4 regions of the Arthrobacter gyeryongensis genome follow, and region 3 is predicted to be linked to each of the others. Evidence: riboswitches for the same ligand, from Rfam matches in the RefSeq annotation. Region 3 holds a riboswitch; each other region holds the start of a gene.

Region 1 (5,175 bases), on a different contig from region 3:
TCACTTCTCTCGACGTTTATTACTAAATTTGCGTGCGGAACCCCGATCCGAAAACGGGCCTGGTTCACGCTGTGCCTCAACGCCGTGGACTCCGGTACGGAATCCATGAGTCATCCCTCGAATAGTTCCAAATGAAAGGTAAGTTCCAAATGAACGGTTTCTAGGGGCATAACCCAAGTGTTGGCGTAAGCACCGAAGATCTAGATTACGCTAGTTTCGCCTTCGGCTGCAAATGAGGCCAGGTCCGGAGGCTGCCACGTGATGGCTGCCACACACTGGCTATGTCGCCATCCGGTACCGTGCCCGTCCACCTTACCCTGCCGGCCGGGAAAAGCTCGGATCCTCACGCCGACACGCTGCAGCGCCCGCGGAAATAGGCCTGGCTACCGTGCCTCCGCCCCAGAAAACGGGCTCAGGCGTGCAATCTTGGAGCATCGAAGAACGCCGTTTCATAACGGCAGGATTGGGCAAACGCCTCCATCATAGCGGCGCGCTCCGTTGGCGACGCGGCCTGCGCGGCGGCATCCGTGATGTCGATCGCCGTGCGGGTGGCCGCTGCGAACGCCTCGTCTGCGTAAGTGCGCAGCCAGTCCGCGTAAGGGTGCTCGTCCGACGCTCCCGCCTGAACATAGCCAAGGTGGAGCTGCTGTCCCACTTCGGCGTACAACCAGTAGCAGGGAAGCACGGCAGCCAGCAGCACGGCATAGCTGCCCGATACCGAAGCCGCCAGCAAGTGGTCCACGTAGGCCTTGGTGACTGGGCCAAGCTCTCCGCTCACCTGGCGTCCGCTGAGCCAATTCCGGTGCAGCTCGGACTCGACCTCAAGGCACATCTGCGAGCCGCGGGCCCAGAACAGCTGTTCGGTTTCCCTCGGGGCGAGGGCGCTTGCCCGTGCCAGGACCCGGGAATAGCCGTTGAGATAGATGGCATCCTGCGACAGGTAATAGCTGAACTGCGCTTCGCTGAGGCCACCGGTTTGCAAGTGCTGGATGAAGTCCAGGCCATAAATGGCCGCAAGTTCCGCTTGGGCGGTGTCCCACATCCGGACGGCAAAGTCCCCCGGTTGAAGGTCCTGCTGGAGCGCGTGGAAATGATGGATCGGCCCGTTGCCCTTCCCGACTTCCAGCACCTCGGACCGGGTCAGCGCCTCCTGAAGCCAGGGCTTGACTACACGCAGGGCGGACTCCCAATCACCGAGCCGCGCCTTGGCCGTCGCCATCGCCGAGGATAGGGAGCATCCCGTGCCATGGCTGTTGCGGGTCTCCACGCGTTGACCGGCAAATTCCACCACGTCCTGGCTGAGGACTCCTTCGGTGTTGACCAGGGCGTCGGGGCAGGCCTCTCCCTGCAGATGGCCGCCCTTCACCAGGACGGTGTTTCCGCAGGCGGCAGCCAGGCGTTTGCCTTGCTCCAACGCCGATGCCCAGTCAATGGCAACAGGCTCGCCAAGCAGCATGGCCAATTCAGGAAGGTTGGGGGTCACCAAGTCAGCGAGGGGCAGGAGTTCCCGCAGCGCGGTTTCAGCGGACTCCGCCAGGAGCCGGTCGCCACTGGTCGCGATCATCACCGGATCCAGCACGACGACGGCGGGACGCGCCTCGCCGAGCCAGCGACGGACCTCGTGGATGACGGCCGCGTCCCCGAGCATGCCGATTTTGACAGCATCGACGGTGATGTCGTCGCTAATGGCATCCAATTGCTGGCGCAGGAATTCGACGGGAGGCACATGGACGGCAGTGACGCCCTGCGTGTTTTGTACCGTGAGCGCCGTAATCACGGCCATGCCATAGCCTCCGTTGGCCGCAATGCTCTTGAGGTCTGCCTGGATCCCGGCACCACCCGAAGGATCCGAGCCGGCAATGCTGAGGACCCTCGGGATAGCTCGCTGGATGGCCTTAAGCGGGTAGACGGCTGATTGCGCTGAAACAGTCATGCAAGACATCCCTTCGCCGGTGCTAACCGGACAGGTTCAACGGGTCTGGTCTCAGCCGGCTTGGTGCGCGGCACCCCGTGTCAGTCCCCTAGCTTAACCCGGATCACACCCCACCCGCTGAAATCGCCCTTTGCAACCGCGCTGAGCGGTGGTCCGGTGAATTGGCTGGCAACGCCGAAGCCCCGGTGGTTTCCACAAGAGCGGAAACGGCCGGGGCTTCGGACAGGGTACTGCGTCTAAAGTTCGGACTTGGGCACGCCGACCCCGAGGATGATCGGTTCCGCTGCCGCCGTCGACTTGGCTGGAGCAGCGTCCGCCGCCTTGGCCTCGTGCGCGGCCCCACCGGAGGCGGCCACGGCAACCTCGTGGTGCTCCACGTTGGTGGCGTTGGCGGCACCCTGGGCCCGGCTGGCGCTGCGGTTGCGGCGGCCTCGGCGTCCACGCGAACCCGCTTCCGGGGATTCTCCGCTTGCAACGGCGGCGGGGGTCCCTGCGGGCGCTTCCTCGGCCTCAGTTGCCGTCGTCGCGGTGTCCGGAGCTTCTCCGAGGCCTGCGAATGCTTGTGCCAACAGGTCCAGGCTCATGGCAGGTGCACCACTCGCTGGCTCCTCTTCGTGGTGGACGAAGGGCAACGCAACTTCCTCACCGCCGAATCGCAGCACAGGCTTCGAACGTTCCTCGCCACTCGAAGCAGCGGCAGGAGCCTGGACCGGGGCCGCGGGAGGCTGGGCCGGGGCCGCGGGGGCCTGGGCCGGGGTTGCTTCCGCTACGTGCCCGTCGGCGAGCAATTCCGCCGCGTGGTGGAGCTCGTCGTCGTGCAGGTGGGCTGCGTGGGCAGCAGCCGCGATGGTGGCAAGGGCTGCGCGCGTGGCTGCCTGGCGATTCGGATCAGTGGATTCCACGCTGTGGACCGGCACTGGAGGAGTGATCGGGAGCTCGGTGGTCCCCGGACCGGTGCCCCTGCCGCGGCGACGCTTGCGCTGCTCGGGGCGGACGGCCGGCTGTGACTCCGTGCGCGGGTGGTGGTGTTCAGCGGCCACCACGTTGGCCCGACGGTGCTCCACAGGCTCATCGTGCGTGACGATTCCGCGACCGGCGCACGTTTCGCACTGCTCGCCGAAGACCTCCAGCAGTCCGGTGCCCATGCGCTTGCGGGTCATCTGGACCAATCCAAGCGACGTCACCTCGGCTACCTGGTGCTTGGTACGGTCCCGGCCGAGGCACTCGACCAAGCGGCGCAGCACGAGATCGCGGTTGGATTCCAGGACCATGTCGATGAAGTCGATGACGATGATTCCGCCGATGTCGCGCAAGCGCAGCTGGCGGACCACTTCCTCGGCAGCCTCAAGGTTGTTCTTGGTGACGGTTTCCTCGAGGTTGCCACCGCTGCCGGTGAACTTCCCGGTGTTGACGTCAACAACCGTCATGGCCTCGGTGCGGTCGATCACGAGCGAACCACCGGAGGGCAGGAAGACCTTGCGCTCCAATGCCTTGTGGATCTGTTCGTCCACACGCCATGCCGAGAAAATGTCCTGATCCGAGGTCCACTTCTCGAGGCGTCCCACCAGGTCCGGCGCCACGTACGTGACGTAGGCCTCGATGGTGTCCCATGCTTCATCGCCGGAGACGATGAGCTTGGAGAAGTCCTCGTTGAAGACGTCGCGGACTACCTTGATGGTCAGGTCCGGTTCGCCGTACAGCAGTTCCGGCGCCAGGATCTTGGTGGACGTGGACTGGCTTTCGATGCCTTCCCACTGGGCCCGCAGGCGGTTGATGTCGTGTGTCAGCTCTTCCTCGGAAGCACCTTCGGCGGCGGTGCGGACAATGACGCCCGCGTTCTCCGGGAGGCGGTCCTTGAGGATCTTCTTCAGGCGGTTGCGCTCGACGTCGGGCAGCTTGCGGGAGATACCGGTCATTGACCCGCCCGGTACGTACACAAGGTAGCGGCCTGGGAGCGAAATCTGGCTCGTCAGGCGTGCGCCCTTGTGACCCACGGGGTCCTTGGTGACCTGGACCAATACGGAATCGCCTGATTTCAGGGCGTTTTCGATCCGGCGCGGCTTGCCTTCCAAAGTGACGGCATCCCAGTTGACTTCACCGGCGTACAGCACGGCGTTGCGGCCGCGTCCAATGTCGACGAACGCGGCTTCCATCGACGGCAACACGTTCTGGACCTTGCCCAGGTAGACGTTGCCGATCAGGGAATCCTGCTGTGTCTTGGACACGAAGTGCTCTGCGAGCACGCCGTCTTCCAGGACACCGATCTGGATCCTGTCGTCGCGCTGCCGAACGATCATCTGGCGGTCGACGGACTCACGGCGGGCCAGGAATTCGGCCTCGGTGATGACCTGGCGGCGGCGGCCGGTCTCGCGGGACTCGCGGCGGCGCTGCTTCTTGGCTTCAAGGCGAGTGGAGCCCTTGACGCTCGTGACTCGGTCGGAGCTGCTGGTGGACTCAACGTGTGCGCGCGGGGCACGGACACGGGTGACAGTGTTGGGGGGATCGTCGTCTCCGCCACCCGTCAGCTCCAGGTCCTGATCGCCACGACGACGGCGCCGACGACGGCGGGAGGTTACGCCTTCTTCGAGGACTTCCTCGGTACCGGCTTCTGGCTCGTCCTCGGATTCCGCGGACGTTTCTTCTCCCGTGGCTTCATCGCGCTCGTTGCCCCGGCGTCCACGACGCCCACGGCTGCGACGGCGACGGCGGCTGCCGGCTTCATCCAGTTCGTTGTCCTCGGAAACTTCTTCGGCGTCAGCCTGCGGTTCCTCTTCGACGACGGCCGGCCTGGCAACGGCGCTCAAGTCCGGCGCCTGGAAGATCATGGACGTGACGGAGCCAGGTTCCATGAACAACGAAGCGATCGGGCTTGCGGCTTCCGCCTCGACGGCCGGTTCCTCAGTGGTTTCCTCCGGCGCAATCTCCGCGACCACAGCGATTTCTTCGGGCTGCGCAACCTCGGCAGCCGGTGTTTGAACCGGGGCTTCTTCGGCGACGGGTTCGGGACTCTTTGCCCTCGTAGTACGACGGCGGCGGACCGGCTTCTCGGGGGCAGCTTCGGCTTCTGCCGCTAGTTCAGGCTCGACGACGGCGGCAGCCTTCGGAGCCTCGCCACCTTCCGTGGAAGCTTCTTCGGCGAAACCTGGCAGCGGTTCGGAAGTTTCGACCTTCTTTCGAGCCCTTGTGCGCCGGACGGGAGCCTTGGGCGCTTCGGTGTCCGTCGCTTCGGTGAGCGGCGCCGC
Region 2 (5,175 bases), on a different contig from region 3:
CGGTCGCCGAAATCAGCGCGAAGGTCAGTGCCGAGCGCAGGCTTGCCTCCATGTCATCGTGACCCTTGGGAGGCTTCTTGCCGGTGGACTTTTCCCACAACGCATTGACGATCTTGGTGCCGACAAAGCCTGCGCCGATGCTGACGCCAGTGCCGAGCAGCTTGATGAGGAGGTTCATTCCGGGACTCCTTGCGGGAGGAAACAGGACCGTCCCCAGCCTAACCCCACTTCAGGGCAGTTCCGGAGCAACGGTTGGGGACTGGCGCCTCAGCCGGAAGAACTCCTCCAAAGCTCCAGGCTTTGGACGGACGGGCACGATGTCGCGGTCCTCGGCCAGTATCGCTTCCACTGTGCCGAGGGCGACGAGCTCATCGAGCAGCGCCAACGTGGGCGGCATGAGCTTGAGGGTTCCGGCGGCTTCGGCATCCAGGATCCCGCGGACCGGCATCCACAAGGACGATGACGCTTCCGTTGTTTGGTGCCTTGGCTCGGCACCGGAAAGCGGGCAGGCAAGGTAGAAGTATGTGTCGAAGCGCTTGGGCTGGTCTGCCGGGGTGACCCAGTTGGCCCACGGGCGGAGGGTGGCGGCGTCGAGCTTCAGCCCGGCTTCTTCGAACACCTCGCGCTGCGCGGCCGCCAGCACCCGGCCGGCGTTGAACCGGGCCGAAGCGGGCTCGACGGCGATGCTGCTCCGGTGCCATGCGGCGGCGTGCTGCTCGACGACGTCGTCCTCGAAGTCCCAGCCGGAGCTGTCCGCCTGGTCCACTCGCCCTCCGGGGAAGACGACCATGCCCGCGGCGAAATCCATCGTGGTCACCCGGTGCTGGACGAACACCTCCAGGCCGCGCCCGGTATCCGCCGGAACCTCCGGGTCTGACTCAACCGTGTGAACGGGGGCCTCGCGGACCAGGATCACGCTCGCGGCGAGCCTAGGTTCGGCCACCGTGGTGCTGTTCGCTTCGCTAATGCCTGCCAAGACCGCTCCTTTGCCCGCTCTGCTGCGTCACATTCTGCTGGATCATTCTCCCAGTTTCTGCGCCCGCCCGCGCCAATCCGGGCCGGCTAGGGCTCGCCCGGCGAATGATCCAGCAGAATCCGTCGGTACGCGTGTTTGTGACCGTTCCGCATAGGCCGGCACAGCGCCCGCAACCCCGCCAAGGTGTAAACTGAACCACGCCCAAAAGGGTGGATTGATAACGACAGGGGAGCGCCGCCGTCGGGCTCGCAGCAATGCGGCACGAGGACGGGCGCTGAGAGTGCGGACAGCCGCAGACCCTCGAACCTGATCCGGCTAGTACCGGCGCAAGGGAGTCGAGTTCTCATAGTGTCCGGACCGGCGCGGCGGAAGCCGCTCGCAGGCAACCGGGAACACTTTCCCCTCCTGTTCCTCAGGAGGACAAAATGACTGGTATTTCTGCAAGGCCGGGCCTCACCAAGCCTGGTTACAACTGGCGCGTCGTGGACATCGTCGTGGCAGCGCTGATCTCGATCGCCGGCGGCGTGATCTTCTGGGCGTGGGACCAGATGGCTCTGGTTGCTACGCCTATGTCCGCCGGCTACCCGCCGCTGAGCGGCCTGATCGCCGGTGGTTGGATGATTCCGGCAGTGCTGGGCATGCTCATCGTCCGCAAGCCCGGTGCGGCAATTTTCTGCGAGACAGTGGCCGCCACCAGTGAGCTCATCATGGGTTCGCAGTACGGCACCACGGTCCTGATCTCGGGCCTGCTTCAGGGTCTCGGCGCGGAACTCATCTTCCTGGCCTTCATGTACAAGAAGTTCAACCTGCCGGTGTCCCTGCTGGCCGGTGCCGGCGCTGGCCTGTTCTGCGGTTTGAACGACTCCTTCCTGCCGTGGGGCTGGAACATCGCCTACGAACCGGTCGACAAGCTCGCGTACATCGTGTTCTGCACGATCTCCGGTGCCGTCATTGCCGGTGCCTTGTCCTGGATCGCGACCCGCGGCCTGGCCAAGACCGGTGTCCTGAGCGCGTTCGCGTCCCGCAAGGCCGCCTCGGAGCCCGTCTTTTCCTGATGCCCAGTCCTGATTCCGGCACACCTGCTGTGGTGCGACCCGCCGCCATTTCCGCGCAAGGCTGGGGCTGGCGGCACGCTGGCCGCACCACGCAGGCCATTCACGCCCTCGACCTGGACATCCGTCCAGGGGAGCGTGTGCTCCTGCTCGGCCCCTCGGGCGCGGGCAAGTCGACGCTCCTGCATGCCTTGGCAGGCGTGTTGGGCGAGGAAGGTGACGACGCCGACGAGACGGGCTCGCTGCTGGTGGACGGCGTTTCGCCGAAGGCCCAGCGGGGCCGTGCCGGACTCATGCAACAGGACCCCGAAACCCAGGTGGTGCTTTCCCGGCTGGGCGACGACGTCGCGTTCGGCGCCGAGAACCTTTGCGTGCCGCGGGAAGAGATCTGGAAGCGGGTCCATGAAGCGCTCGACGACGTCGGGCTGCTGCGTAGTGCCGGTGGCAGTGCGAGCGGCAACTTCGCGCTCGACCACCCGACGTCGGCCCTCTCGGGTGGGCAGAAGCAACGCCTTGCACTGGCCGGCATCCTGGCGATGCGGCCCGGCTTGATCCTCCTGGACGAGCCGACCGCCAACCTTGACCCGGCCGGCGTGTTGGAAGTGCGCGATGCCGTGGGCCGCTGCCTGGACAAGACCGGCGCTACCTTGGTGGTGGTGGAACACCGGGTATCGGTCTGGAAAGACCTCGTGGACCGGATCGTGGTGCTGCAGCCGGGCAGCTCCTCCTCCAAGGGAGGGTCGACGCCAGCGGTGCTCCTGGACGGCGATCCGGACACCGTTCTGGCGCAAGCGAGGGACATGCTCACTGCTGCGGGCGTCTGGGTGCCCGGTTACGTGCCGTCCACCCGGCCACGTTCGGGAACAGGCTCTGGCTCGGGGGCCGGCCCCGAGAGCGCTGGAGAGCTGCTGCTCGGCACGCAGGAGCTCGCGGTGTCCCGCGAACGGCCACGGCGCCGCGGGTTCAAGACCATCCCGCCCCTTCCTGTGCAGTCCGGACTCGACGCCGAAGTGCTCGCCGGGCAGGCCCTGACCATCACCGGTCCCAACGGCGCCGGAAAATCGACCTTCGCGTTGACCCTCGCGGGCTTGTTGGCGCCGGTGTCCGGCACGGTGACTGCAGCCGTCGGGCTTAGCGACGGCGCCGGTAATGACCCGTTCAAGTGGAAGGCCCAGCAGCTGATCTCCCGGATAGGGACCGTGTTCCAGGAGCCCGAGCACCAGTTCGTCACCGGCCGCGTGCTCGACGAGCTCATGTTCGGCCCTAAGCACCTTGGCCATGGCGAGGACCGGGTGGACGAGTTGCTGGAGCGGCTGCGCTTGGGGCATCTCGTCGACGCCAACCCGTACACGCTCTCCGGGGGCGAAAAGCGCCGGCTGTCCGTGGCGACGGTGCTCGCCGCGCACCCCCGGGTCCTGGTGCTGGACGAACCCACCTTCGGCCAGGATGCGAACACTTGGGCCGAGCTTGCGTCCTTCCTGTCCGAACTGCTCGACGCCGGCACCTCCGTGGTTTCCGTGACCCATGACCAGGAGTTCAGCTCCGTCCTGGGCGGCACCGAGATGCGGCTCGAGCCTGCGTTCCAAGGCGGGGCCCGGCAGGAAGCGGGTGCGGCATGAGGGAAACCCTGACACTCCGAGGCAACAATGCACTCCTGACACGCGCGAATCCGCTGGCCAAGTTCGTGTCGGTCTTCCTGATCACCCTGGTGTTGGCGCTGTCCATCGACCTGGTGTCAGCTTCGACGGCGCTCATCGGCGAACTGGCGTTGTTCCCGCTCGCGGGGCTCACCGTGCGCTTGCTTTGGCAGCGCGGCTGGCCCTTGATTATCGCGGCCGCGCTTGGTGGCTGGAGCACCGCGATCCTGTCGGCGGACAGCGGAAGGATACTGCTCGACGTCGGGATCTGGTCTATCAGCGAAGGCTCGCTCCAGCTGGGACTCGGGTTTATGCTGCGCGGCCTTGCCATAGCGTTGCCGGCCATTCTCCTGATGAGTTGCACCGATCCGACGGACCTTGCCGATGCCCTGGCGCAGAAGGCGAAACTGCCGCACCGTTTTGTCTTGGGTACTTTGGCCGCGCTGCGGCTCGTGGGACTCATGGCGGAGGAGTGGCAGACCATCGGCATGGCACGTCGCGCGCGGGGTGTCGGCTCGCACGGGAGCCCGCCGCAACGGTTCAAGGCCATGCTCGGCCAAAGCTTTGGTCTGCTCGTCCAGGCGATCCGTCGGGCGTCCCGCTTGGCTGTGACTATGGAGGCCCGAGGCTTCGGCGGCGGACGGCGGACTTGGGCACGCGAATCCACCTACGGCCGCTTGGACGTCTGGGTGCTCGCTGGAGGGATGCTCATCGCAGCCGCGGCGGTGCTCGCTGCCCAGTGGGCAGGGACGTGGCACTTCGTCTGGCTGAAGCAGCCCAACTAGCTCGCAGTTGTTGTCGTTTTGGCGTCTCATAACGACAACAACTGCGAGTTACTTGGGTAGGCCAGCGGCTGGCTCCGGACAGTGGCGAGCAAACGTAAGGGGAGCCCCTGAAACGTTAATATCGCACGAGGCGACTATTCTGCGACAAAATCGGCGAGTTGCGTCACGAAACCTCCGGTTGATAGACCATCTGTGATATTTATTGGTTATGACGCAACCGACTGCCGAACATGTAGGTCTCCTTCTTCGCGACGCCCGCGGCGAAAAGGGCTGGACACAAGGACAGCTCGCTTCGGAACTGGGCACCAGCCAAAGCGCCATTGCCCGCATGGAACAGGGCAAGCAGAACCTCAGCCTCCGCATGATCGAGCGCCTTGAGTCGATCTTCGGACGAACCATCGTCAAAGTCGGCAAGCGGCAGATGACCCACCTGCGTGTGGAGGGCGGACGCACGCTCTCCGGCTCGGTGGACGTCAACAGCAGCAAGAATGCCGGCGTCGCACTGCTTTGCGCGAGCCTCATCAATCGCGGCACCACCATCTTGCGTCGGCTTGCCCGGATCGAAGAAGTCAACCGGATCGTCGAGGTTTTGACCTCAATTGGTGTCGAGTGCACCTGGCTGAACGGCAACGATCTTCGCATCCGCCGCCCGGAGACCCTGGACCTTGCCTCCATGGACGTGGAGGCGGCGCGCCGCACCCGCAGCGTCATCATGCTGCTGGGCC
Region 3 (5,175 bases):
GAGCTGCATGGGGTTCCTCTGATTTCTTCGCTGGACCGGCTTAGGGGCCAAGGCCGGGGGTTTGCTCGTAAAACAATCCGGCCCCTCCACCATAATCTGGTGAAGGGGCCGGATTTAAGACAAGTATTGCTGAGCGCGTTACCGGCGACGGTCGGTGTCGACGACGTCGACCCGGACCTGCTCGCCGCCCGCCAATGCCGCAATCACAGTGCGCAAAGCGCGTGCGGTGCGACCTTGGCGGCCGATCACCCGTCCGAGGTCGTCCTGGTGAACACGCACCTCGAGGGATTCCCCGCGGCGGTTGTTCTTGGCACTGACCTTGACGTCCTCAGGGCTGTCAACGATCCCACGGACCAAGTGCTCGAGCGCTTCTGCCAGCAATTTACTCAGCCTCGGTGGTCTCTGCTTCAGCGTCAGCGGGAGCTTCAGTTGCTTCCGACTGCTTGGCCTTCTTGGTGATGGCTTCCGGGATGATGACGGAACCCTTCTCCGGTGCAACGAAAACAGGCTTGGCGACCTTGGTCTTCAGCGTGCCTTCCTGGCCCGGGAGACCCTTGAACTTCTGCCAGTCACCGGTGATCTTGAGGATCGCGGCAACCTGCTCGGTCGGCTGGGCGCCGACGGACAGCCAGTACTGTGCACGCTCAGAGACGACCTCGATGTACGAGGGCTCTTCGGTGGGGTGGTACTTGCCGATTTCTTCAATCGCACGGCCATCGCGCTTGGCGCGGGAGTCCATGACGACGATGCGGTAGTACGGTGCGCGCATCTTACCGAAGCGCTTAAGGCGAATCTTTACGGCCACTTTTGTGGTCACTCCTGTTTCTGAAACGGGGTTGAGCCCGTCGTTCTGCACCCGTGGGGCGGGCCATACTTGAGGGTTCCAAGGACAAGATGCACACACGGAGAGAGGGGCCATGCGGATCGAGTACCTGTCCATTGTGCCAGATGGCGGACAGTATTTCGAACGCGCGGTCCGTGCGGCCCGTTTACTGCGGGGTTACTCGCCTGCGGACCAGACGTAAAGACCGGCCCGCTCGGCCTTTTCGACGTCGCTCGCGAGGGCCGCCAACTGCTGGACGTACAGACGGGACTGTTGGGCATCAAAGGGCATGTCCTCTTGGGCCGCCCAGCTTTCGGCGACGTCGTCGAGGACGTTTCCCTCCCCTTCGGTCTCGTAGCTGAGGAGTTCGGACAGGGCGCGCACCATGGCTTCGGGGACGCCCAGCAAGGCGTCGCTGGTGACGTCCACCAAAGAAAGCTCATAGTCGGCCCCGCCTGCATGCACGGCGGTCCCGGCGAGGTCGCCGAGCTGTTCTACTTCGAAATCGCTGATTCCCGGGATCCGTACTGCGGCGCCGGATACGTCGCTGCCCTTCTCCAGGGCAGCGGCCCTCTTGAGTGCTTCATCGTGGGTGGCAACAAAGATTTCAGCAAAGCCCATGGAAAGTACTCTCATTCGTTCGTGCCAACGGAGCTGCGGCGCGGCGGCCGAAATGCGCCACGTCGTCGGATCAAGCGTAGCGGACGGCGACCCGCAGCCGGTTGCGCCACGGGTCCTCGAAGCGCAACTCCTGGCCCGTGTGGTGGGACGCAATACCGGCAACCTTGAGGCGGTCGGCGAGCGCGCCGACGTCGTCTCCCGACGGAACCTCGATGACCACCTCGCCGAGACCGAGCGTGTCCTTGCGTGGACCTGCACCGCGGCTGTTCCAGACGTTCATGGCCATGTGGTGGTGGTAGCCGCCCGCGGAGACAAACAAGGCCTGCCCGTGCCACCCGGCGGTCTGTTCGAAGCCCAGAGTGTCGACGTAGAAATCATGGGCGGTCCGCACGTCGCCCACCTGGAGGTGGACATGCCCGACGCCGGCGCCGGCCCCGTGCTGGCCCGCCACCGCGGCTTCGCTCAGGTATTGCTGGAGGTAGCGCTGCGGCGGGAGCGGCAGGCTGTCCATGACGACCGAACTGCCGTTCCACTCCCAGCCTTCGCGGGGTTTGTCGTAGTAGAGCTCAATGCCGTTACCCTCAGGGTCGGTGAAGTAGAAGGCCTCGCTGACCAGGTGGTCCGCGCTGCCGACGAAAGCGTGGGGCTCGTATTGCGCGGCCGAGGCGACAGTTGCGGCGAGCGAGGATTGGTCTTCGAAGAGCAAAGCCGTATGGAAAAGTCCGGCCTCCCCGCGACCCGGAATCTGGAGCCCGGAGGCCGGCGCGAGGTGCACCAACGGCTTGCCGAGCCTGCCGAAGTAGAGCCCGCCATCCTGTTCGGCGACCACGTCCAGCCCCAGCGCCCGCTGGTAGTAGTCGCCCATGAGCTTCATGTCCCCCACCTTGAGCATGACAGTACCCATGGTGAGTTCGGCAGGAAGGAGATCCTGGCTGGATGCGATGGTCATGTGAAACTCCCGGCTTTTTGTGGCGCCGCCCTTCGGCTACCTCTTATCTATCTAAATTACTTGAAGCTTCAATTTATTCCTAATGCCCGGCGTTCCCTGAAATATGTCCCCTCAGCACGATGCATCGCGGATCCAGCACCACCTCAAGGGACGCGCGGGGATCGTTTGCGTAGAGCACGACGTCGGCACTGGCACCGTCGCTGATGCCGTCGGCACCCAGCCACTCGCGTGCGGACCAGCAGGCGGCATCGAGGGCGGCGGCCGCCGGAAGGCCCGCGCGATGCAATTCAAGGATTTCCTCGCCGATCCGGCCGTGCTTGATGACGCTGCCGGCGTCGGTTCCGGCGTACACACGCACTCCGGCGTCGAATGCCTCGGCTACGCGTTCATGCCTGCGCTCCCAAAGCCTGGTCATGTGGGCGGCGTAGCGCGGGAACTTCGCTTCCGCCTGCTTCGCGATGTCCGGAAAGGTCGCAATGTTGATGAGGGTGGGGACAATCGGCACATCCTGGTCCAGCAGCCGGGGAATATGGTGCGGCAAGAGGCCGGTGGCGTGCTCGATGCAGTCGATGCCGGCGTCGAGCATGGCGTCGATAGTCCCTTCAGCGAAGCAATGGGCAGTTACCCTGGCTCCCTCGTCGTGTGCCGCGGCGACGGCGTCCTTGACGATGGCGGCCGGAAAGGATGGGCCGAGATCGCCTGCCGAGCGGTCGATCCAGTCCCCGACGATCTTGACCCAGCCGTCTCCGGACCGCGCCTGCTTGCGCACGGCCTCCACGAGATCCTCGGGCTCGACTTCTTCGGCCAGTCCCGGGATGTACCGGCGTTGCCTCGCGATGTGCCTGCCCGCGCGGATAATCCTGGGCATGTCCCCCCGCTGCTGCAGCCAGCGCGTGTCGCTTGCGGATCCGGCGTCGCGGATCAAGAGCGTCCCGGCGTCCCGGTCCGCCGTCGCCTGCAGGCGCGCAGTCTCGTCGTCGACGGGCCCGCCCTTGCCCAAGCCAACGTGGCAGTGTGCGTCGACAAGGCCCGGCAGCACCCATCCGGCCAGGACGACGTCCGGTGCGTCAGCAGGCCGCAGAAAGGTCAACCGTCCGTCCACCGACCAGAGGCCGCGCCGTTCCTCCTCCGGCCCGGTGAGGACGGTGCCGCTGAATTCAATGATTTCCGCCATGATTCCACCCTAGTTCCCGCGCCGTCGCCGGCCCCGTCACATCTATCTCAGGAACTCTCGGCTGTGGTAGCTTCGTCTACGACCACACGGGGGCCCTTGCAAGGGCTGAGATCAGGCTGACGCAGCCTGCGACCGTTGAACCTGTCCGGGTAATGCCGGCGAAGGAAGTGAGTAATCCTTTGAGCACCAAAGAAGCACAGCTGAGCCCTATCCAAAACGGATCGGGCCAAGAAGTGACACAATCCCTCAAGTCGCATTCCCTCACGTTCCGCGAGGATGCCGAGACGGGAATCCGGGTTCCGGTGACTGAAATCGCCCTGGAGCCGTCCCCCAACGGCGAGGCCAACACGCCTTTCCAGGTGTACCGCACCGCAGGGCCCGGGAGTGATCCCGTGGTGGGCCTCGAGCCGTTCCGGAGCGAGTGGATCGAAGCCCGTGGCGATACCGAGGCCTACAGCGGCCGCGAACGGAACTTGCTCGACGACGGCAAGTCGGCCGTGCGCCGCGGCGCCGCCTCAGCAGAGTGGAAGGGCGCACAGCCGGTGCCCCGCCGCGCCGTCGACGGCAAGACCGTGACACAGATGCACTACGCCAAGCAGGGCATCGTGACGCCCGAAATGCAGTTCGTTGCACTTCGCGAAAACTGCGATGTGGAACTCGTCCGCAGCGAGGTCGCCGCCGGCCGGGCGATCATCCCCAACAACATCAACCACCCCGAATCCGAACCGATGATCATCGGCAAGGCGTTCCTCGTGAAGATCAATGCCAATATCGGCAACTCGGCTGTCACCAGTTCCATCGCCGAAGAAGTGGACAAGTTGCAGTGGGCAACGCAATGGGGCGCCGACACGGTGATGGACCTGTCCACGGGCGACGACATCCACACCACCCGCGAATGGATCATCCGCAACTCCCCCGTGCCGATCGGCACCGTGCCCATCTACCAGGCCCTCGAGAAGGTCAACGGCGAAGCCAACAAGCTCAATTGGGAGATCTTCCGCGACACCGTCATTGAACAGTGCGAGCAGGGCGTGGACTACATGACCATCCACGCTGGCGTGTTGCTGCGGTACGTGCCACTCACCGCGAACCGCGTGACGGGTATCGTTTCCCGTGGCGGCTCCATCATGGCCGGCTGGTGCCTGGCGCACCACGAGGAAAACTTCCTCTACACCCACTTCGACGAACTCTGCGAAATCTTCGCCAAGTACGACGTCGCGTTCTCGCTTGGTGACGGCTTGCGTCCGGGAGCGACGGCGGACGCCAACGACGCCGCGCAGTTCGCCGAGCTCGACACGCTCGCCGAGCTCACGAAGCGGGCGTGGAAGTACGACGTGCAGGTCATGGTGGAGGGCCCCGGGCACATCCCGTTCCACCTCGTCCGCGAGAACGTCGAGCGGCAGCAGGAGCTGTGCGACGGCGCACCGTTCTACACCCTCGGCCCGCTCGTGACCGACGTTGCTCCGGGCTACGACCACATCACCTCGGCTATCGGCGCCACGGAGATCGCGCGCTACGGAACCGCGATGCTCTGCTACGTCACCCCGAAGGAACACTTGGGCCTGCCAAACAAGGACGACGTCAAGACAGGCGTGATCACCTACAAAA
Region 4 (5,175 bases), on a different contig from region 3:
GATAATCCCCGGATCGCGGTCCCGGGCCTGCGAACGGAGTGCGCTACGGGATCAGTTCGAAGGTGATTTGGCGGGTGGCAATGTCCGCGTCCAGCAGTTTCACGCGGACCTTCGTGCCCGACTCCATTTCGCCGTCGCAACGAGCGGTGACCGCCGGCTCGGCGATCTGGACGATGCCGTAGGGGCCGTGCGGGGCTCCGTTCCCATTGCCATTACCGTTGTTGCCATTGGCGCTGTTCCCGTTGCCGTTTCCGTTGTTCTTGGCGGGCTTCGATCCGGAAATCACTACGGCGTCGAATTCCTGTCCGATGTGGTTCACCAGGAGCGCTGCCTCCACCGTGTCCAGGGCCAGGCGTTCCATTTTGGCGGCAAGCTGGTCGGAAGACGCCATGATCACCGGCAGGGTCGGCAAAGCATTCCGGGCCCATGCAGGGATCTCTGTTCCATTACTCAGTGCTTCGCAGATGACCAGCACAAAACGATCCACAAGCCGGCGCAACGGCGCGGTGGTGTGGGCATAGGGTGCCCCGATGGCTGACTGCAGGACGCTGCCCGGTACCTCGCCGTCGAAGGGCGTGTAGCCGGCACCACGGAAAAGCAGCCCCGCTGAATGGAGGATGGCCAGTTGCCGGGGGTCCTTGGCGTCGAGGGTCCGCAAGTACGCTCCATAGCTCGTCCCCTCGGTCCAGGGCTTGCCGAGTGCCCCCGTTTGCCGCTTGAAATGGAGCAGCGAGCGCTCATCGGGGGCCGGCATGGTGCGCAAAATCCCCACTTTGCCGTCGAGCATCAGCTGGGCGGCGGCCATCCCGGTCATGAGCGAAATCTGGGCGTTCCAGTCCTCAACCGGCAGCGAGGGAGCTGCGACGATCCTGTACCCCCCGCCGTCGGGCAGTTGGACGATTTCCTGTTCGGGCATGTTCAGGCTTGCCCCGCCGCGGCGGCCCTCAAGTTCCACCCGCTTGAGTCCGACTTCCTTGAGCAGCTGCAGGACGGGATCAGCTGTTCCGGAATCGATCTCAGCCTGCACGCCCTTGTAGCTGAGTTTGGCGCGGCTCCGTACGCTTGCCCGCCGCACGGAGACGGTGCGGAACTCCGCCTCGGCATCGAGTTCGAAGTCCCACACGAACGCGCCGCACGTCTGGCCGGCCAACAGGCTTCCCGCATGCTCGCTGATGATCTCGGGGTGCAGCGGTATACGGCCGTCCGGGGCATAGTACGTTTGCCCGCGGTGGCGGGTCTCGGCGTCGAGCGCTCCTCCCGGGGGCACAAAGGAGGGCACATCGGAGATGGCGTAGAGAACCCTGTAACCACCGCCGGACCTGTCAATGAAGAGGGCCTGGTCGAGATCCGTGGAAGAAGCCGGGTCGATCGTGATGAACGGAACGTCCGTGAAGTCATGCGGCGGCAGGGTGTGTCCGGAAACCGCCGCTTCGGCGTCGCGCAGCGCTTCAGCGGGGTAACCTGCGGGCAGCTCGAGTTCAGTCCGCAGCGCCGCCAGCGCTTCCGCAAGCTGGTTCGACGTTTCACTAACGTTCGGGGCTATCCGCTGGTGTGACACGAAAGTCAGGGTAACTCCAAAATCTCGCGGCGTCTCGCTAGGCCGCCGCTGCGTCCAGGGCAGCCAGGAGCGCCTGGGCAGCTGCCGTCGGATCTTGCGCTTCGGTGATTGCCCGCACCACCACGATGCGGCTGGCGCCGGCCCTAACTACCTCTTCCACGTTGCCGAGATCGATCCCGCCGATCGCAAACCAGGGGAGCACGACGCCCCCGACGGTCTCTTCGTCTGCCTGCTTCACCGCGTTGGCAGCGTACTTCACCAGATCGAGCCCGACGGCGGAGCGTCCCGGCTTCGTGGGGGTGGCCCACACCGGCCCGACGCAGAAGTAGTCCAGGCCGCTGCGGCCAGGCGACGCGGCGATGGCGGCGTCAATCTGTTCCGGCGTGTGCGTGGAGAGGCCGATGATGGTGGGGTCGTGGAGCAATTTCCGGGCAGAGCGCAGCGGAATGTCCTTTTGGCCGATATGGAACACCGGCGCGCCGGAGAGGGATGCTACGTCCGCGCGGTCGTTGACTGCCCAGAGACGGCCGTGACGATGAGCCACGGATTGCAGGACCTCCAGGAGTTCGAGTTCTTCCGCCGCCTCAATCGTCTTGTCACGCAGCTGGATGATGTCCACGCCGCCCTCGAATGCGGCATCGACAAACTGCTCAAAATCACCCTTTTGTTTGCGGGCGTCAGTGCAGAGGTACAGGCGGGCGGTGGTGTGGACATCGTGCTGGGTCATGGAAACAGAGTAGTTCCTCTAAACTGGGCTGGTACCGCGGGAGCCGCGGCGGCAGTCACAATCGCCGCTCGGCTGAGAGGGCTTAAGCGCCGACCGCTTGACCTGATCCGGCTAGTACCGGCGTAGGGAAGGACTCCATGGACGAAGTAAACACCCAGCACGAACCCGTGCGCGCGGATGTCGCGGTGATCGGGGGCGGTGTCATTGGCCTCGGCATCGCGTGGGAAGCCCGCAGATCCGGCCGTTCGGTTGCCCTCGTCGATCCCGCACCGGCCAGCGGCGCTACGTTCGCGGCGGCGGGAATGCTGGCGCCGGTCAGCGAATTGCACTACCAGGAAGAGGACCTCCTGGAGCTAATGCTCGAATCGTCGGTATTGTGGCCGGACTTCGAACGGAATGTGACCGGCTCGAGCATCGGCCGCAGCACAGGTTACCGTACGACGCCGACCCTCGCCGTCGGCGCGGACGCTGCGGACCGCCGGGCGCTCGCCGATCTCCGGGATGTGCAGCTGGCCAACGGCCTGGTGGTGGAATCCGTGCGGTTGCGCGAGGCGCGGGAGCGTGAGCCGCTGCTGAGCCCGCAGATTTCCTGCGCCTTCGACATCCCGGGCGACCACCAAGTGGATCCACGCCGGCTTTCGGCCGCGATTCTGGGCGCGCTGGCAGACCACCAGCCCGGCGATTCCAGCTGGATTCCGGGGGCCGAGGACGGTTTTGCGGTCCACGACGCTGCGGCGGGACTCCTGTGGGAGGACGGGCGCGTCGTCGGGGCCGTGCTCGGCTCAGGAATCGAAGTGCTCGCCACGGAAACAGTGGTAGCCAACGGACTGGATGCCGCCCGCTTGGACGGCCTGCCGGATGGATTGTCACTCCCGTTGCGTCCGGTGTATGGCGACATACTGCGGTTGCGCGTCCCGGAGCACCTGCAACCCCTGGTCACCGCCACTGTCCGGGGAATGGTGCGCGGAGTGCCCGTCTATATCGTGCCCCGCGACGACGGGACGGTGGTGATCGGCGCGACGCAACGTGAAGACGGCTTGTCGGCGTCCGGGGGATCGGTCAACCCGGTATCAGCCGGTGGCGTGTACCAATTGCTCCGCGACGCCCAGGTACTTGTCCCGGCTGTGGCCGAACTGGAACTTCTGGAAGCAACTGCCCGAGCGCGCCCGGGCACTCCGGACAACGCACCGTTGCTGGGCCGCGTGGAAGGTCGCGAAAGAACCGTGCCGGGCCTCATCGTGGCCAGCGGCTTCTTCCGCCACGGCGTACTCCTCACTCCGGCAGCGGCGAAGATCTGCGTCGGACTCATGGACGGCACCGCGGATCCCCGGTGGAACAAATTCCGCCCGGACCGCTTCTCCCACCAGCTTTCAACGGTACCGGCCTCAACGGACGACCCATCGGCCGGTACCTTATATCCCCTTCCGAAGGACCACGCATGAACATCAAATTGAACGGCGCAGACCACACACTGAGCGACGACGCGTCTGTCACCACCCTCGTCAGCCACGTCACCGGACGTGTTGTGGACTCCAGCGGCCAGGCGGCTGACGGACGCAAGATCGGCGTCGCCGTCGCACGCAATTCCGAAGTGGTGCCACGCAGCCAGTGGGCTGCCACCGCGCTCGCAGAGGGCGACGAACTCGAAATCGTTACCGCAGTACAGGGAGGCTGAACCATGACCACAGCAAGCACACACGAAGCAAGCACCCGAACCGACGCCCTGGTGATCGACGGTGTCGAGTTCGGCTCGCGTCTCATCATGGGCACCGGCGGAGCCCCGAGCCTGGACGGCCTGGGGGCGGCGTTGCTGGCCTCCGGCACCGAACTCACCACCGTTGCCATGCGGAGGTACTCGCCGACCGAAACAGGTTCGCTTTTCCAGTTGCTCGTGGACCATGGCATCCGTGTCCTGCCCAACACGGCCGGCTGCTTTACCGCCAAGGACGCTGTCATGACAGCCGAGCTTGCCCGGGAGGCGTTGGAGACGGATTGGGTGAAGCTCGAGGTCATCGCCGACGAACAGACGCTGCTGCCTGACGCAGTGGAGCTCGTGGACGCAACGGAGAAGCTGGTGGACCGCGGCTTCAAGGTCTTCGCCTACACCAACGACGACCCCGTGCTGGCGCTTCGATTGGAAAACCTCGGAGCCACAGCGGTGATGCCCTTGGGCGCGCCTATCGGCACCGGCCTGGGCATCCTGAATCCCCACAACATCGAACTCATTGTGTCCCGGGCTTCTGTGCCGGTAGTACTCGACGCCGGCATCGGAACCGCGTCCGACGCCGCACTCGCCATGGAACTCGGTTGCGACGCTGTGCTGCTGGCAACCGCGGTGACCCGTGCGCAGAACCCGGTGCAGATGGGCGAAGCCTTCAAACACGCTGTCATCGCCGGTAGGCTGGCGAAGCAGGCCGGCCGCATTCCGCGCCGGGAACACGCCCTGGCCTCCTCGGCGATGGAAGGCCGGGCCGAGTTCCTCTAGTGGCCTACGCTGGCCGCCCCGGGGATTCCTGCGAAGATTCCGCGTCTGTGAAGGAGCCCCGAATGGCCGGCAAGGATGACATTCTTTCCAGGTCCGCGATCGACGACGCCCTGGCGGAGCTGCCGGACTGGCGGTACCGCCAGGGCGGACTCGTCACGGTTTACAAATGCCCGACGTCGGCTGCCGCACTCGAGCTGATCGCCGCCGTCGGGCGCATCGCCGAACAGCAGAACCACCACCCGGACCTGGACTGGCGGTACAACCGGGTGTTCATCCGCTACACCTCCCATGACGCCGGGAGCGAGGTGACCCGACGCGATATCCGGGCGGCTACGAGCGCGAGCGAAGCAGCCACGGAAGTGGGGGCAGTGGCCAAACCGGAAGCCACGCCATGAGCCGGATCTG

What was found. Region 3 has a riboswitch for thiamine pyrophosphate ahead of thiC (phosphomethylpyrimidine synthase ThiC). Riboswitches for the same ligand answer to the same signal wherever they lie in the genome.
Region 1: linked by a shared signal. The riboswitch ahead of thiD (bifunctional hydroxymethylpyrimidine kinase/phosphomethylpyrimidine kinase) and the one ahead of thiC (phosphomethylpyrimidine synthase ThiC) in region 3 are both predicted to bind thiamine pyrophosphate.
Region 2: linked by a shared signal. The riboswitch ahead of ABEA18_RS06505 (ECF transporter S component) and the one ahead of thiC (phosphomethylpyrimidine synthase ThiC) in region 3 are both predicted to bind thiamine pyrophosphate.
Region 4: linked by a shared signal. The riboswitch ahead of thiO (glycine oxidase ThiO) and the one ahead of thiC (phosphomethylpyrimidine synthase ThiC) in region 3 are both predicted to bind thiamine pyrophosphate.

The regions. Positions count from the first base shown of each region.
Region 1 is NZ_BAABKK010000022.1:51,521-56,695, reverse strand. Features, by position in the region: gene thiD (bifunctional hydroxymethylpyrimidine kinase/phosphomethylpyrimidine kinase) at 413-1,933, opposite strand; TPP riboswitch at 1,925-2,021, opposite strand; gene ABEA18_RS15440 (Rne/Rng family ribonuclease) at 2,170-5,175, opposite strand, start outside.
Region 2 is NZ_BAABKK010000009.1:125,624-130,798, reverse strand. Features, by position in the region: gene ABEA18_RS06515 (DUF4235 domain-containing protein) at 1-178, opposite strand, end outside; gene ABEA18_RS06510 (NUDIX hydrolase) at 230-976, opposite strand; TPP riboswitch at 1,192-1,327, shown strand; gene ABEA18_RS06505 (ECF transporter S component) at 1,402-2,031, shown strand; gene ABEA18_RS06500 (ABC transporter ATP-binding protein) at 2,031-3,647, shown strand; gene ABEA18_RS06495 (energy-coupling factor transporter transmembrane component T family protein) at 3,644-4,450, shown strand; gene ABEA18_RS06490 (UDP-N-acetylglucosamine 1-carboxyvinyltransferase) at 4,659-5,175, shown strand, end outside.
Region 3 is NZ_BAABKK010000017.1:111,978-117,152, reverse strand. Features, by position in the region: gene rimM (ribosome maturation factor RimM) at 1-9, opposite strand, end outside; gene ABEA18_RS13875 (RNA-binding protein) at 139-381, opposite strand; gene rpsP (30S ribosomal protein S16) at 383-805, opposite strand; gene ABEA18_RS13865 (hypothetical protein) at 1,001-1,444, opposite strand; gene ABEA18_RS13860 (VOC family protein) at 1,515-2,393, opposite strand; gene ABEA18_RS13855 (amidohydrolase family protein) at 2,473-3,567, opposite strand; TPP riboswitch at 3,644-3,751, shown strand; gene thiC (phosphomethylpyrimidine synthase ThiC) at 3,747-5,175, shown strand, end outside.
Region 4 is NZ_BAABKK010000011.1:39,024-44,198, reverse strand. Features, by position in the region: gene ABEA18_RS09535 (RNB domain-containing ribonuclease) at 44-1,558, opposite strand; gene thiE (thiamine phosphate synthase) at 1,596-2,285, opposite strand; TPP riboswitch at 2,312-2,431, shown strand; gene thiO (glycine oxidase ThiO) at 2,423-3,727, shown strand; gene thiS (sulfur carrier protein ThiS) at 3,724-3,960, shown strand; gene ABEA18_RS09515 (thiazole synthase) at 3,964-4,770, shown strand; gene ABEA18_RS09510 (4a-hydroxytetrahydrobiopterin dehydratase) at 4,833-5,165, shown strand.